DNA from 3 places in the Rhizobium changzhiense genome. Region 2 is predicted to be linked to each of the others. Evidence: riboswitches for the same ligand, from Rfam matches in the RefSeq annotation. Region 2 holds a riboswitch; each other region holds the start of a gene.
What was found. A riboswitch is a leader RNA that binds a small molecule or an ion and turns the genes downstream of it on or off. The one in region 2 is predicted to bind FMN.
Positions count from the first base shown of each region.

Region 1: it holds a riboswitch for FMN, as region 2 does, so the genes downstream of both, ribN (riboflavin transporter RibN) here and ribB (3,4-dihydroxy-2-butanone-4-phosphate synthase) in region 2, are expected to answer to the same signal.
Region 3: it holds a riboswitch for FMN, as region 2 does, so the genes downstream of both, G9X68_RS15085 (6,7-dimethyl-8-ribityllumazine synthase) here and ribB (3,4-dihydroxy-2-butanone-4-phosphate synthase) in region 2, are expected to answer to the same signal.

Region 1 covers NZ_JABFCQ010000001.1:132,591-135,794, reverse strand. Annotated here, with positions in the region: gene lon (endopeptidase La) at 1-1,026, shown strand, start outside; gene hupB (DNA-binding protein HupB) at 1,233-1,508, shown strand; FMN riboswitch at 1,632-1,786, shown strand; gene ribN (riboflavin transporter RibN) at 1,870-2,778, shown strand; gene G9X68_RS00685 (esterase-like activity of phytase family protein) at 2,874-3,204, shown strand, end outside.
Region 2 covers NZ_JABFCQ010000002.1:754,914-758,117, forward strand. Annotated here, with positions in the region: gene G9X68_RS13065 (SDR family oxidoreductase) at 209-991, shown strand; FMN riboswitch at 1,185-1,335, shown strand; gene ribB (3,4-dihydroxy-2-butanone-4-phosphate synthase) at 1,462-2,097, shown strand; gene G9X68_RS13075 (SDR family oxidoreductase) at 2,163-2,930, opposite strand.
Region 3 covers NZ_JABFCQ010000002.1:1,160,107-1,163,310, reverse strand. Annotated here, with positions in the region: gene G9X68_RS15100 (cytochrome b) at 1-165, shown strand, start outside; gene G9X68_RS15095 (hypothetical protein) at 204-413, shown strand; gene G9X68_RS15090 (VOC family protein) at 446-1,135, opposite strand; gene G9X68_RS15085 (6,7-dimethyl-8-ribityllumazine synthase) at 1,308-1,742, opposite strand; FMN riboswitch at 1,821-1,962, opposite strand; gene G9X68_RS15080 (SRPBCC family protein) at 2,205-2,651, shown strand; gene G9X68_RS15075 (GCG_CRPN prefix-to-repeats domain-containing protein) at 2,837-3,145, shown strand.

The DNA of each region.
Region 1 (3,204 bases), on a different contig from region 2:
CTGTCGGATGTGATGTTCATCACGACGGCAAATACGCTGAACATTCCAGCGCCTCTGATGGACCGCATGGAGATCATCCGTATCGCCGGCTACACCGAGGATGAAAAGCGCGAAATCGCCAAGCGGCACCTGCTGCCGAAGGCCATCAAGGAACATGCGTTGCAGCCGGAAGAATTCTCGGTCAGCGACGACGCCCTGATGGCGATCAGCCAGCAGTACACCCGCGAAGCCGGCGTCCGCAACTTCGAACGCGAATTGATGAAACTCGCCCGCAAGGCGGTCACCGAGATCATCAAGGGCAAGACGAAGGCCGTTCACGTGACGGCCGCCAACATCTCCGACTATCTGGGCGTCCCGCGCTTCCGCCATGGCGAAGCCGAGGGCGAGGATCAGGTCGGCGTTGTGACCGGTCTTGCCTGGACGGAAGTCGGTGGCGAGCTGCTGACCATCGAAGGTGTGATGATGCCGGGCAAGGGCCGCATGACGGTCACCGGTAATCTGAAGGAAGTCATGAAGGAATCGATCTCGGCAGCGGCCTCCTATGTCCGCTCGCGCGCCGTCGATTTCGGTATCGAGCCGCCGCGCTTCGACAAGAGCGATATCCACGTGCACGTGCCGGAAGGTGCGACGCCGAAGGATGGCCCTTCGGCCGGCGTTGCCATGGCAACCGCGATCGTCTCGATCATGACCGGTATCCCGGTGGACAGGCATGTGGCCATGACCGGTGAAATCACCCTTCGCGGTCGTGTGCTGCCGATCGGCGGTCTCAAGGAAAAGCTGCTCGCAGCGCTTCGCGGCGGCATCAAGAAGGTGCTGATTCCGGAGGAAAACGCCAAGGACCTGGCGGAGATTCCTGACAACGTGAAGAACAATATGGAGATCATCCCGGTATCCCGCATGGGCGAGGTGATCAAGCACGCACTGATCCGGCGGCCGGAGCCGATCGAATGGGACGGTACGGTGGAAACGCCGGTCATCACATCGGTCGAAGGCCTCGACGAGACAGGCGCAACCATAGCGCATTGAGTGGCCTTTGCCACATTTATGCCCAATTGGCGCAAAACACGGAAAAAGGCTGGCGGAAACGTCAGCCTTTTTTGTGAAAACGTCATGTAGACGCTTGCTTTTCCTTGATTTGCAGGGCTTTTGGGTTTTCGGCGGGCCTGATGAAACCTATTCTGCGCCTAGCTTACTTTTGAGTCGTTTCATACCATTTAGAAAGGGGTGGAAACATGAACAAGAATGAACTCGTGTCCGCAGTAGCCGAAAAGGCAGGACTGACGAAGTCTGACGCGGCTTCCGCTGTTGACGCGGTTTTTGACGTTGTCCAGGCTGAACTCAAGAACAAGGGCGACATCCGCCTCGCGGGTTTCGGCAGCTTCACCGTTTCTCATCGTGCCGCAACGAAGGGCCGTAACCCGTCGACGGGCGCTGAAGTCGACATTCCGGCTCGCAACGTGCCGAAATTCACGCCCGGCAAGGGCCTGAAGGACGCCGTCAACGGCTGATCTGAGATTATCCACCAGCCGGAAACGAGACCGGTTGTGCAGGATTTGGGAGGGGTTCGGCTTTGCCGGACCCCTTTTGCGTTTGGCAGGTATTGCCGCAGCGCGGGCTTTGATCTACGACATTTCTGTTCTCAGGGCGGGGCGAAACTCCCCACCGGCGGTAAGGGTTTCGGCCTGAGCCCGCGAGCGCCTCCTTCCGCGCCCATGCGGAGGAAGGGTCAGCAGATCCGGTGCAATTCCGGAGCCGACGGTTAAAGTCCGGATGGAAGAGAATGAGTGTCGGCCATGCGAAGGGCAGGGGTTGCCCTGTGTCGCTTGGTCGGGGTTCATACGTCCTGATTTATGTTGGTCCCTGTTCTGGATGAAAGACATGAATCAGACTTCCCTTGCAGTCTCGCCGTCCCGTGCCGTTGTCGGTGCACTCTGGATGGTCCTTGCCGGCATTGCTTTTTCGCTTCTCAACGTCGTCACCCAATGGCTGACGATGAAGCTTGCCTTCCCCTCGGCCTCGGCAGCCTTCTGGCAATATGGTTTCGCCTTCCTGTTTTCTCTGCCGTTCCTGAAGAGGCTCGGCCTTGCGGCGATGCGGACGCGCTATCCCTGGCGTCACCTCGCGCGCGTCGTGCTTGCCGCGCTTGGCGTCGAGGCTTGGGTCGCCGGCCTTGCCACAGTGCCGATCTGGCAGGCGATCGCACTGGTGATGACCTCGCCCTTCTTCATCATTCTGGGCGCCCGGCTTTTCCTCGGTGAGCGCGTCGGCCCGGCCCGCTGGGCTGCGACGGCGGCGGGCTTCACCGGGGCGATGATCATCCTGCAGCCATGGTCGGACGGCTTTGGTTGGGCGGCTCTCTTGCCTGTGCTTTCGGCGCTGCTGTGGGGCGCCTCGTCGCTGATCACCAAGAGCCTGACAGGGATCGAACGGCCGGAGACGATCACCGTCTGGCTGCTCGTTCTGCTGACGCCGATAAATGGCGGGCTGGCGCTTGCGGCAGGCTTTGCAGTGCCGACGGGCGCAACCCTTGCCCTGTTCCTGCTGGCGGGGCTGCTGACTGCCGTAGCGCAGTATTTCCTGACGCTTGCCTATGCCGCAGCGGATGCCGCCTACGTCCAGCCGTTTGACGATCTGAAGCTGCCGTTGAACGTGCTGGCCGGTTGGCTGTTCTTCGGTTATGCGCCGGCGGGCTACCTCTGGCTGGGAGCTGCTCTCATCCTGTCTGCTTCGCTGTTCATCATGCGAAACGAGATGCGCCGGGAGCGGAAACTCGCCTGACATGATCTGACGCAAAATGCCGCATCTGTCATGCCTTTGTCATGCCGCTCCCGCAGAAAACTCATGTTTCGAATGTTCGACACATGGGGGATTTCATGACAATTTCATCGCGCAAGGCAGCGCTTGCTGCCGTGCTTCTCGCATCCGTTGCTTTTCCGGCCGCGGCCGAGCCGGTTTTCAACCGCATCGCGTCCTTCCCGGTCGCAGAGAACCTGCCTGTTGACAAGGACAAGCTTTCGGTGAGCTCCGCCGAAATCATCACCGCGACCGACGACGGCAACACGCTGATCTATAGCGACAGCCCGCTCGGCGCGATCGGCTTTATCGACATTACCGATGCCAAGGCCCCCAAGGCCGGTGGCGCGCTGATGATGGACGGCGAGCCGACCTCGGTCACCTCGAGCGCCGGCAAGGCGCTCGTTGCCG
Region 2 (3,204 bases):
ACCAACGGGCAAGACGGTGTGCGATATCGTCGTCTTGCCCGCCCTTCACGCCGAATGAACGGGCGGAGGGCTCGGGGCATCGTCATCGGTGCTCAAGACTGCCTGAATTCGCCGAGATCTCGGGCAACCGCTTGAGCTCCAATAATGATCGCAGGGTAGATCGCGCCGAGATTTGCTGTTTATCGACGGATACCGGGAAGGAAAGAGCATGAAACGCTTTGAGCAAAAGACTGTCGTCATTACCGGAGGCAGCCGCGGCATCGGCGCGGTGATCGCCAGGCGCTTTGCGCGCGAAGGCGCCAATCTTGTCGTCTCGGCCAATGAGGATCTGGTCCACGGCGTTGCCGATGGGATCCGTGCCGAAGGCGGCAGGGCGATCTCCTTCATCGGCGACGTCACCGACAAGGCGAGCGTCACCGCCCTCTACGATGCCGCCGAGAGGGAATTCGGCGCGGTCGACGTCTCGATCCAGAATGCTGGGGTCATCACCATTGCCCGCGTCGAGGACCTGACCGAAAACGAGTGGGACAAGGTCATGGCCGTCAACACAAAGGGCGTTTTCCTCTGCGCTCAGGAGGCGATTCTTAGAATGCGCAAGCACAAGCGCGGAGGTCGCATCATCAACACCGCCTCCGGCCAGGCGCGCGACGGCTTCATCTACACGCCGCATTATGCCGCCTCGAAAATGGGCGTCGTCGGCATCACCCAGAGCCTGGCCAAGGAAGTCGCGACCGAGAAGATCACCGTCAACGCCTTCTGCCCCGGTATCATCGAGACTGACATGTGGGCCTATAACGACCAGGCCTGGGGCAAGCTGCTCGGCAACTACGCTCCCGGCGAATTGATGAAGGAATGGGTCGAGGGCATCCCGATGAAACGGGCCGGCTCCGGCGAAGACGTCGCCGGCCTGGTCACCTTCCTCGCCAGCGATGACGCCGCCTATATCACCGGCCAGACGATCAATGTCGACGGCGGGCTGATCATGTCCTGACACAGGTCGCCCAAAACTGCGCAGCGGTTTTGGGACAACGACATGCATGGAAAGATCAAACCACCAATGAAGCGCGGAAGGCGACACGGTCGTCGCCTCCGTGTGAACAGTGTGTCCATCGGCGTTAGGGCAGCTTTGCATTTTCGCCCGGTCGAGTGACCTTGCCATCCGCCTGTGTTTGATCCTATCTTTGAAATGTTCTCAGGGCGGGGTGCAATTCCCCACCGGCGGTATCAGGAGCAATCCTGGAGCCCGCGAGCGCTTCCGGCACCTCCTGTCGGAAGGTCAGCAGATCCGGTGAGATGCCGGAGCCGACGGTATAGTCCGGATGGAAGAGGACAACACGGGCAGTCGCACTCCATCCCGGAGTCGGCTGACGTTTGTTCGCCCAAGGGCAGAAGGCTGGCTCACGGATTGAGCCTTGCAGACCATGTCAGCCCGCTGACATAACCCTTGAAAGGCCAGACAGCATGACTATCGCAACAATTGAAGATGCCATATCAGCCATCGCCAGCGGCAAGATGGTCGTCGTCGTCGACGACCAGAACCGGGAAAACGAAGGCGATATCGTGGTCGCGGCCGATGCCGTCACCCCGGAAACAATCGCCTTCATGATGACCCACGCCCGTGGTCTCATCTGCATCGCCATGGAAGGCGAGCGTCTCGATGCGCTCGATATTCCGCTGATGGTGCCCAACAATACGGAATCGCACAAAACCGCCTTCACGGTCTCGGTCGATTATCTCAAGGGCACGACGACGGGCATCTCGGCTGCCGACCGCGCCGCCACCGTCCGCGCCCTCGTCGACGATCGCGCAAAGCCTGACGAATTCGCCCGCCCCGGCCACATCTTTCCGCTGCGCGCCAATCCCCGCGGCGTCCTCGGCCGCCCCGGCCACACTGAAGCCGCCGTCGACCTCGCCCGCCTGGCCGGAAGGATCCCCGCCGGCGTCATCTGCGAAGTCGCCAACGACGACGGAACCATGTCCCGCCTGCCCGAACTCACGCTCTTTGCCGAACGCCACAACCTCCCGCTCGTCACCATCGAGGACCTGGTCGCCTATCTCGACCGCCAGGCAGCAAGAGACATACGCGAAGTCGCCTGATCGGTGCCTTTGTTGCGGCGGCATAGCCCCGCCGCAACTCTGACGACACCTTCCCCTTGCCCGTCCTATGTCCGGCTGATCGAAACCCCGCCATCCGCCAGCATCGCCGTGCCGGTGACGAAGCTCGACATGTCGGAGGCGAGGAAAAGCGCCGCATTGGCGATCTCTTCGGGCTGCGCCATGCGTTTCAGCGCATGCAGCCCCTCCACGAAGGCTAGCACCTCCGGCGTGGCATCAGGCGCGTTGGTGATGCTGGCGGGCGTGTCGGTGCCGCCGGGAAGCAGTGCGTTGACGCGGATCTTTTGCGCTCCGAGTTCGGTGGCGAGCACCTGCACGAAGCCGATCAGACCCGCCTTGCTCGCCGCATAGGCGGCCATGCCAGGCATGCCGACGGTGTGCCCGACGAAAGTCGAGGTGAAGATCAGCGATCCGCCGCCTTTTCCCATCGCCGCCGACTGGTGCTTGGCGCCGAGGAACGCGGCGGTGAGATTGGTCTCGATCGTCTCGCGCCAGCCCTCCAGCGACAACCCGGCGACCGGCCCCATCTCACCGATGATGCCGGCATTGTTGAAGGCGATGTCGAGCCGGCCGAAACGCGAGACTGCCGTCTCGACGAGCCTTGCCTGCAGAGCCTCGTCCCTGACATCGCCGGATATGGCGACGGCCTGACCACCCTCCGCCTCGATTTCGGCGATGACGGCATCGAGCGCGTCCTGCCGCCGGCCGGTAACCACGAGCTTGGCGCCTTCCCGGGCAAAGAGTTTCGCCGCCGCGCGGCCGATGCCGGAGCTTGCGCCGGTGATGATTGCGATCTTATCGTTGAGAAGTGTCATATCGGTCTCTCCTGGGTTGTTGCGATATCTGAGATGCTCAAACTTCAGACGATGCAGCCACCCGTTTCCCGCGCAGCACGAGAAAAACGCCTATGGGCGAACCGGCAGGCGCGACGACGTTTCCCCATCGACGCCGTGATTGCGGCGTCGGAAATAGCGGAATTCGTCTTATAAAACGGGGATTTGCTGGGACTCCCACCCCGATGCCTGCGTTGGCATCAGTGCCGTTGTGCACTGCATGATCGATTTATGCCTGGTGTGACATTCATCCGAT
Region 3 (3,204 bases), 410 kb from region 2:
GCCGGCGCCACGCTGCCTGATTTCACCGCCTATCCGCCGCGTGGCCCGCATGGGTTCGGCGCCTTCCTGCTTGTCGGCCTGCTGGTCTTCCATGCCGGTGCCGCGCTCTATCACCAGTTTGTCCGCGGCGATCACCTGCTGCGGCGGATGTGGTATGGCGGCTGAGATCCCGCCGCGGTCGATCTCTAATGGCTCGATGTCTGATGTCTGCATTCTTGAAGATCTATCGGGCGACTGCGTTCGGGTCTGACGCAGGAGACGCAGATCGCCAAACCGGCAAGGAGCTGACCAGTGCCACGCCCAATTCGACGATCGACGATCAGCGGGACCGGCTCGACGGTATAGTGACCGCTGTGCACCAAGAAGGCGCGATGAAGCGCCGCGCCGTTGCCGCCGAGACGCCTCTCAAATGATGTCACCGTTTGCGTGATGCCGCCGCCCTTGCCTACAAGGGCAGCTGCTTGCCGGCCTGTTCGCTGACCATGTATTCGGCGTACCAGTCCGGCCAGTTCTCGTCGTGTTTGCCGCCGTTTCGCTTCTCGTGTTCACCGTGCGCGGTCGCCGCACGGCGCATAGCTGACGCGAGATCGGTCGAGGTCGTGAATGTCGTCCCGTCGGCGTCGATGCGTCCTGGCAGGCGCGTGGTGACTTCCTGGAACAGCCAGCCGTTGCCATCGGGATCCTTGAAGGAGGCAAAGGAGCGATAGCTGCGGTGATCGGGATCGCGGCCGGCAATGCGGAGCCGCCCGAACAGGTATGGTTCGTCCTTGCCGGCATAGACGCCGGCCGCGTCATGGAACACTTCGCTGACCTCGACGCCGCGGGCGATGAGATCGCGGCAGGCGGCCTCGATGTCGGAGACGATAAGATAGAGCCCCTGGGCGGAACCCGGGGCGGCGGCCGTGACGTTCTTGCCGAAGATGATCGCGCAGCCGGAGCCCGGCGGCGTAAACTGGATCACCCGAAAATCGGCATCATTGGCGAAGTCGGCGTCGAGCCGCCAACCCAGGCCGTCGTAAAAACGTTTGGCGCGGTCGACGTCGGAAACGGGGATGACGACCACCTCGAGCTTGGTGTCGACGGGCTGTGTTCTCGGGGTTTCAATGGGGGTTTCGCTGCGCATTGCATTGCTCATCTTCAGCTCCTTGGGGTTTTGGATGCGTTAAGAATGGCGATACATGTCACCGCCAGTGGACCACAGCGCGGTGAGGGCGTCGAATCAATTATTCTATCGGTATTGAGTGGTCGACGGCGGGTTGACCCCGCCGTCTTCATCGGCTGTTGTTCTTCTGCTCGTCGAGCCGCTTTCACGCAGCGAGAGCGGCGCGGGTTTTGCCGATCGTCAGAGCCGCCTTTGCTGCTTCACGCCCTTTCTCGACGAAATGTGCGCGGTAGATCTGTTTGTGGTGCTCGGTTTCCTGATACTGATGCGGCGTCAGCGAAACCGACAGCACCGGCACACCGGTATCCATGCCGGCGCGCATCAGCCCATCGACGACGGCCTGGGCGACGAATTCGTGACGGTAGATTCCGCCGTCGACGACGAAGGCGGCGGCAACGACAGCGGCATAGCGTCCGGTTGCCGCAAGATCGCGCGACAGCAGCGGCATCTCGAATGCGCCGGGAACATCGAACACATCGATCTGCTCGGGCGGAATAAGCTGATGGAAGCCATCAAGGGCGCGGTCGACGATGTCGGCGTGCCAGCTGGCTTTGACGAAGGCATAGCGGGTGGGTGTCACGGTAATCTCCTTTGGCGAACAGACACATCACCCAAGGCGATCACGAACGTCCCCGACAGCCGCAAGGGCGGCAGGAACGCACGTTCTCTTTCATCCGGACTATGACCGTCGGCTCAGGCATCTCACCTGATCTGCTGACCCTTCCTGAGAAGGCGCTCGCGGGCTCGCAATCTAATTGCATACCGCCGGTAGGGACTTGCACCCCGCCCTGAGAACGGCGCGAACAATAGGGGGAAGGTGACGGGCTGGCAATAGGTCGAAATGCTTCGCGACCAATGCAGGATCGGGGTCCCGCGGCGATTTCGTGTGTTGGTCGATCGCGACGGGCAAGCCCTCTTGCGGAGGATGGGCTTGCGCCTACATGCTGTGCGTGAGGACAGTCACGTCAGAATAGCACGGCAGGACAGGCTGCGCCGTCTCCACCGGCGACGGGCAGGGCCGTGGAAACCATGGGAGAGAGAGATGCAAGACCCATTCGTCGTCCACCGTGAGGCGCATATCGCGGCGCCGCCGGCCGCGGTGTTCGCGTTGATGACCGACCCGGAAAAGATCCTGCGCTGGATGGGAACGGAGGCGCAGGTCGAGCCGCAGCCAGGCGGGCTCTATCTCGTCAACGTTACCGGCGCCCGCTTTGCGCGCGGCTCGTTTCGAGAGGTGGTGCCGGTTCATCGCCTTGCCTACAGCTTCGGCTGGGACGGCAGCGAGGTGGTGCCGCCGGGGTCGAGCCTGGTCGAGATCGATCTGATCGAACAGGGAGGCGGAACGCTGCTGCAGCTCACCCATAGCGGCCTGCCGAGCGCCGAGCAATGCGCCGGCCATGCGGAGGGCTGGGCACATTATCTCGGACGGCTGACCGAGGTCGCCGCGGGTCGCGATCCGGGTCCCGATCCTTTTTACGGCAGGACATGAACAATTTTTGCGGGCGGCGGGGCGGCTCTGAAGCGCTTGCCGTTGCGACAACAGCGGTCGGCGAGCGTTCGGACCGGCCGTGCGGAAGCGCTTCTTTTTCTCCCGCAAACGTGAACGCGCAGTTCATCTCCAGTTCAATTTGGCGGTCATAAGGTATGGACGGCTGGATTGAAATGGAGTTCTCGATGAAGGCACTTTCTATCGCGGCTGCCTTGCTCGCTGGCAGCCTCTCGTTCGGCACAGCGCAGGCGATGCCGATTGGGACAATCAATGTCCAGAGCAATATCACAAAGGTCGACTACGCCTGCGGTCGCGGCTGGCATCTGACGCGCTGGGGCGAATGCCGGCGAAACTGGCGCCGCCCACCGCCGGTAGCTTTCTACGGTGGTCCGCCTCGCTGGGGCTGGGAGCGGCGTCACCGGGATTGGGATGGCCCGCGCTGGCGCCATGAGAGGCGCTGGGATCGCGACCGCCGTTGGCGGGATGATTACTAACGTCTCGCTTAAAGCGCGTCGCGTCAAACCGGCGTCATGCGACGCGCTTTAAGTCTTTG